Sporomusa sphaeroides DSM 2875: one gene and its partner. The protein of the gene in region 2 binds, or shares a complex with, the protein of the main gene of each other region. Links are inferred from orthologs where the notes say so. Each region holds a gene or a part of one and is shown on either strand. Other genes may lie near its edges. The genes, in order: SPSPH_RS07580 and nifU.

Region 1 (3,185 bases), 490 kb from region 2 along the record:
GCCGCCAAAGCCAATGCGGCCGGGTTTATTGAGCGCTTCCCACTGGGGTATGAAACCGAACTGACGGAAAACGGCAGTAACTTAAGTCAGGGACAGCGGCAATTGTTAGCCATTGCCCGGGTTATCCTGGCCGACCCCTCCATCTTGGTATTAGATGAAGCCACCAGCAGCATTGATACCCGGACAGAAGGGTATATCCAGGCTGCGTTGAAGACCATTATGCAGGGCCGGACCACGTTTATTATCGCTCACCGTTTAAACACCATCCGGGATGTAGACATGGTGCTGGAAATTCAAGACGGCAGGATTGCTGCCCAAAGACTGCGGCAGCGGGCCTAGTAGTCTGCCAAGTCTAAAGCTATAGGATGAATTGCGCGAGATTTTTCGTCCAGCAAGGCGGAGGAGCCGCGCATATCGGACATATGTAAGGTGACGACAACGAAGTTGGGCGGAAAATATCGCGACAAGAACACCATGGATTTAGGCTTGGTGGACTACTAAGCTACAGGAGCGGCTGTCCATCAAGCCAGCTCTGGAGTACCGGCAGGCAAATGAAAACAAAAGTCAACTTAGGGATAGATGGTGAAAACTGTTCTATCTCAGTCAAACCTTCATACACTGTTCATAAGGAGGTGCGTCATGTATAAGCTTATTATCGGCAATGTCAGAGTGACCGTAAATGATGACAGTATTAAGCGGGAGCAGGCCGCCGCTTATGGCAAACAGGCGATTGCCGCTGCCAGCCAGCAGGGCAAGCTACTCTCCCATGTTGAACTTAGTACCGGACCAGACGGTATTGAGGTTGCCTGCACGGAAAAAGCCGGTTGCCGCATGATCAGAAAATCCATTACCCAAAGTATGCTTGACGGTGTCTTAGATGCCGCCAAAGAGAAATTCTATCCCACCGGAACCTTTTCCCAAAAAGATTTATGGTTTGACAGCGAAACAGGTCAGGAGTGGCGGGGGCAGGAATGCGAGTTAGCGCGTCAGGACGTTTTGAAAAGATTAGAAGAATGGGTAAGTTCTCAAAATTCCCAAACCCATACATAACCGGCACTTACGGACAAGTCAGAAGTAACGGGGAAACAACCAAAACCACCTTGAAACCAAATCGGAATCCGGGTGGTTTTAGTTTGTTCCTAGCAATAGGGATAAGCATCTTTTTCACTGCCGTTGCAGCGCCCGGGTGACAATACATAGGCATATTTGCGTGCATAGTGGTTCCTGTGCTTGGCGGCATGAGCCAATAGGGTGTAAAATATATCTATTTCCTCAAAGTTATTATATATACCGAAACTAATCCGGGCTAAACCGGGTATCCTTTTATCATCATGGGTTTGATAGTATTTGATTTCCGCTTCATTCAAGTTCAGCAGCTTTTCGACATAGGGGTGGGCGCAGAATAAGCCGCTGCGAATGGCAATTCCGGCTTCCTGGGACAAAAGTTCGGCAACCTGACTATGGTGCAAGCCTTCCAGACTGAAAGATATCAGGCTTACCCGCTCCTCTCTTCTTTCCTGGCAACTGTATAAAGTAACACCGGGAATCTCTGCCAAGCTGTCGATAGCATACTCAATAAGTGCCTGTTCGTAATTATGGATTTCAGTAATAGACAGACGGGACAGTGCTTCTATGGCGGTAATCAGCGCCAGCACCCCCATCATATTGGGAGTGCCAGCTTCATATTTTGCCGGTGGGTCATCCCACTCAATATGTTGCTGTGAAACCAGGCCAACTGCTCCTCCCCCCTGATACACGGGAACAGCCTGTTCAAAGCATTTCTTCGGCCCAATCAACACGCCGGTGCCAAACGGCGCATACATTTTATGGGCTGAAAAAGCCAGAAAATCAATATGTTCGGGCGAATGCTGCGGTTTCATGTTCACCGGAGCATGCGGAACCCATTGGGCACCATCAACAAAAATCCTGGCCCCGTATTTATGGGCCAATCTGGCAATTTTAGGAATAGGATTGATATAGCCGGTAACATTAGAAGCACCGGTAACAGCTACCAGGCTTACTTTTCCCCGATAGGTCCGCAGCTTGGTTTCCAGGTCTTCTAATGACAATCTGCCTGATTTGGTTAAGCCTACATAGTCGACAGTGAATTTATCCCGCCAAGGCATGTCATTGGCTAAATGTTCCATATCTGTTGATAACACGACCTGCTCTTTGCCGCCTGCTGCCAGGGCATAGGCCAGTATATTGATAGATTCGGTGGTATTTTTGGTAAAAATAATGACATCACCTGGATCAGCCTTAACAAAATGCCTGACAACTTCCCGCCCACGGTCATAAAGCTCGGAAGTCAGAATCGATTTATAACCTCTGCCCCGATGAACCGAAGCATACCAGGGAGCAAACCGGGAAATTGCTTTTATTACCGGGCTTAACGGCGGCGTGGTGGCTGCATTATCAAAATTGATCGCCGTAACCTGCCGGCCATTTGCCAATGTGACTTTAGTATCACATCCGGTCACTAGGGTTCGAAAATAACTTCCTGGGTTCCGGTAAATCATATTTCAACCCCACTTTTCATTATTTTTTTAATACGCCGTCAATATAATTTATGCAACCGGTCAAGCCGGGGGAATAGCAATGCAGGATTTTCAGAGACCAGAGAATAATTATCTACTATTGAACCATTAAAGATAGCCCGAAGGAGTCGTTATGCTAACAGATGAACAGATTCGGCACGAAGCGGATATTGATGCTTCATATACCAGAGGATTGCACTATTATCGCAATAGCTGTGTCAAAACTTTGCACTTCTCAGCCTCTGACAGCACCTTTGAAGCCAAAGTGCTGGGAAACGACCTGTATAGAATAGCTGTGACATTTACCCCGGCACAAAAGATTGAACAATATCACTGCGATTGTCCGGCTTTTTTCAGATATCATGGCGCTTGCAAGCATATTGTCGCTGTGTTGAAGGCCATCCAGCAGAATTGGGATACCTATTTCACTACAGCCAGCTATGTCCCAATAACGCGTACAACCAAAGCAATGCTGGATTTTTTTCAGAATACCGGGCTTGAAGCCCGAGTGGACAAGCCCTACTCAGCCTCGCGGTTAAAGCTTATCCCCACCTATAGCTTTCACTGGTATCCTGACCAAAAACTAAGTCGGCTGGATTTTACCATTGGCACTGACCGGATGTATGTTGTGAAGAATATTCCACAACT
Region 2 (3,239 bases):
AACCTTCTGTGAACGGGTTGATATATGTGTGACCCGCGGTGTTTGGGCTAAGGTAAGAGACAGCATTACTTCTGTGATAGATTCAATTACACTCGCAGACTTATGCAATGAAGAAAAGGGACAAGGAGATGAGTAGCATGAAACGTATTTACTTTGACCATTCGGCCACGACTCCCGTTGACCGGGAAGTTGCTGAATTGATGCTGGAATATATGACCGACAAATTCGGCAATGCATCCAGCGTCCATGCTTTTGGCCGGGAAGCCCGCAAAGCGATGGAGGATGCCCGGGAAAAGGTGGCTGCCTTGATTAACGCTGAACCGAGGGAAATTTTCTTTACCAGCGGCGGCACAGAAGGGGATAACTTAGCCATTAAGGGTGTGGCTTATGCCAACCGCAAGAAAGGAAATCATATAATTACTACAGGTATTGAGCATCACGCTATTTTTCATACCTGCGAATACCTTGAAAAACAGGGCTTTACTGTTACCTATCTGCCGGTTGACGAAAATGCCATGATTAGCCTGGAAGACTTAAAAAATGCCATAACAGACAAGACCATACTTATTAGTGTTATGTTCGCCAATAATGAAGTTGGAACAATTCAACCAATCAAAGAAATCGGACAACTTGCACGGGAAAAGGGAATTTATTTTCATACCGATGCCGTACAGGTTGCCGGCAATTATCCTATTGATGTAAAAGAATTAAATATAGATATGCTGACCTTGTCAGGTCATAAATTCTATGCCAGCAAGGGCGTTGGTGCCCTCTATATCCGCCGTGGTGTAAGAGTTGAGGAAATTCAGCATGGTGGCGGTCATGAACGTAATATGCGGGCCGGTACCGAAAATGTACCAGGAATTGTCGGATTAGGGAAAGCAGCAGAAATCGCTAAACAGGATATGGATAAGAAGGTCGCTTATGTTACCGGCTTGCGCGACAAGCTTATTGCCGGCGTTATGGAGAAGATTCCCCATGTAAAGCTAAATGGTCATCCGGAAATGAGAATGCCGGGCAATGCTAACTTCAGCTTCCTGTTCATCGAAGGGGAGTCATTGCTCTTGAATCTTGATATGAAAGGAATTGCGGCTTCCAGTGGTTCTGCCTGCACTTCCGGTTCTTTAGATCCCTCGCATGTCCTCTTAGCTATGGGTCTAAGCCACGAAGTAGCGCATGGTTCACTTAGAGTTACACTGGGTAAGGGAAATACAGAGGCAGATGTCAACTACTTCCTGGACGTTGTACCGGAAATTGTGGAACGGCTGCGCAGCATGTCGCCGTTATATGGAAGCGCGGCTGAATTTAAGCCGTCTAATCCTTGCTCTAGTTGCCATCATCATCACTAATTGAAGGTTGAGGAGAGGATACTAATGTATAATGACAAAGTTATGGACCATTTCTCCAATCCCCGTAATGTCGGCGAAATAAAAGACGCTGCCGGTGTTGGTGAAGTGGGTAATGCCAAATGTGGCGATATTATGCGGATTTATCTGCAAGTGGAAAATGACATAATTACCGATGTTAAGTTTAAAACCTTCGGCTGTGGCGCGGCCATTGCCACCAGCAGTATGGTAACAGAGATGGTTAAAGGCAAAACCCTGGATGAAGCCTTGACAATCTCCAACCAGGCGGTGGCTGAGGCATTAGGTGGTTTGCCTCCGGCAAAAATGCACTGTTCTAATTTGGCAGCCGATGCGCTGCATGAAGCTATAAAGGACTACATTGCTAAAAAAGGAAAGTGATTTATGAATGGCTGACAAGCCCAGAGTGGTTGTAGCCATGAGCGGAGGGGTGGACAGTTCTTTAACTGCCGCCCTTCTTGTTCATCAAGGCTATGATGTAATCGGCGCGACAATGCAAATATGGGAAAAAGATCAGGGGAGTGATGATCCTGACAGTAGAGGCTGTTGTTCCCTATCAGCGGTTGATGACGCCAGACGGGTTGCCAATAAACTCGGCATTCCCTATTATGTATTAAACTTCCGGGATATGTTTCAGGAAACTGTTGTCAAGTATTTTATGGCAGAGTATTCCGCAGGCAGAACCCCTAATCCCTGTATTGCCTGCAACCGTTATGTCAAATTTGAAGGTCTGCTGACTAAAGCGCTGGCTTTGGGGGCAGAGTATGTGGCCACCGGCCATTATGCTCAGATTCGCTATGATGAAAACCGGCAGCGTTATATTCTGCAAAAGGGGGTAGACCCTGCTAAAGATCAGTCCTATGCCTTATATCACCTGAATCAGCATACTTTAAGCCATTTTTTAATGCCTTTAGGCAGTTTTACAAAAACCGAGACAAGAAAACTGGCTAAAGAGCTGGAGTTGTCGGTTGCCGATAAACCGGACAGCCAGGAAATTTGTTTTGTGCCTAATGATGACTATAAAGCTTTCCTGAAAGAACGGATACCTGAATCACTCAGACCGGGAAATATTATTGATACTACCGGCAAAGTATTAGGCAAACATCAGGGGGTGCAGCTTTATACCGTCGGGCAGCGCAAAGGTCTTGGCTTAGCGGTTGGCAAACCTTTGTATGTGGTGGCGGTTGATGCAGAGCGTAATGAAGTGATTGTCGGCTCAGATCAGGATGTTTTTGCATCCGAACTTGTTGCTGATGATCTCAATTTTATTACTATCGATAACCTGGACAAGCCACTTGTTGCCGACGCCAAAATTCGTTATAGTGCAATGCCGGCGAAAGCCACGGTAACACCAATCGGCAATGGACAAGTGCATGTAAGGTTTGCTGCGGCGCAGCGCGCCATAACGCCCGGGCAATCAGTAGTATTTTACCATGATGATATTGTTGTCGGTGGCGGCATTATTACAAAAGTAGTGAAATAGCAGTACGGATGCTATAAACAGTCTGAATTCTGGTTATACTAATACTACCATCTGCTCAGGAGGCCTATGATGCAAAAATTACGTGAAATATTTGGCCTGCCGGTGCTTATTACCGGGACCGGCACGCAGATTGGCGAGGTAAAAGAAGTAATTGTAGACTTGGAGCAGGCTGTTGTTCGTGGTATTGTCCTTGCTGGCGCTAATTGGTTTACTAACGACCAGGGTATATTGTTTGAAGATTTATCCAGGGTAGGCAGTGCCGCCGTCATGGTCAGGGCTGCTTATGCGGTGCGGGACTTAACACCGGCTATGATGCCGGGAACGGTCTACCATTTGAATGATTTACTGGATAAGCCGATTTATACTGATGCCGGATTAAGTTTAGGCATATT

What was found.
Region 1: the proteins of nifU (region 2) and SPSPH_RS07580 are in contact, whole or in part, in a solved structure (PDB 5XT5), measured with the Bacillus subtilis proteins. The link is inferred for Sporomusa sphaeroides DSM 2875 from one-to-one orthologs.

What each region holds. Positions count from the first base shown.
Region 1 is NZ_CP146991.1:1,709,021-1,712,205, reverse strand. Bases 330-3,185 are described here. They hold SPSPH_RS07580 (aminotransferase class V-fold PLP-dependent enzyme), read right to left. Parts: upstream 2,520-3,185; coding sequence 1,140-2,519; downstream 330-1,139. Other genes in these bases: SPSPH_RS07575 (DEAD/DEAH box helicase), read left to right, coding at 2,671-3,185; SPSPH_RS07585 (hypothetical protein), read left to right, coding at 640-1,050; SPSPH_RS07590 (ABC transporter ATP-binding protein), read left to right, coding at 330-339. Outside these bases: more of SPSPH_RS07590, read left to right, coding at 1-329. UniProt on the Bacillus subtilis protein: Type II cysteine desulfurase that acts as the initial step in the SUF-like Fe-S cluster assembly pathway.
Region 2 is NZ_CP146991.1:2,197,112-2,200,350, forward strand. The notes cover bases 150-3,059. They hold nifU (Fe-S cluster assembly scaffold protein NifU), read left to right. Parts: upstream 150-1,373; coding sequence 1,374-1,745; downstream 1,746-3,059. Other genes in these bases: nifS (cysteine desulfurase NifS), read left to right, coding at 150-1,349; mnmA (tRNA 2-thiouridine(34) synthase MnmA), read left to right, coding at 1,753-2,847; SPSPH_RS10190 (PRC-barrel domain-containing protein), read left to right, coding at 2,914-3,059. In the rest of the region: SPSPH_RS10170 (RrF2 family transcriptional regulator), read left to right, coding at 1-136; more of nifS, read left to right, coding at 138-149; more of SPSPH_RS10190, read left to right, coding at 3,060-3,239. UniProt on the Bacillus subtilis protein: Part of the SUF-like system that mediates the biosynthesis of iron-sulfur (Fe-S) clusters. Acts as a sulfurtransferase and thus transfers sulfur from SufS to SufB.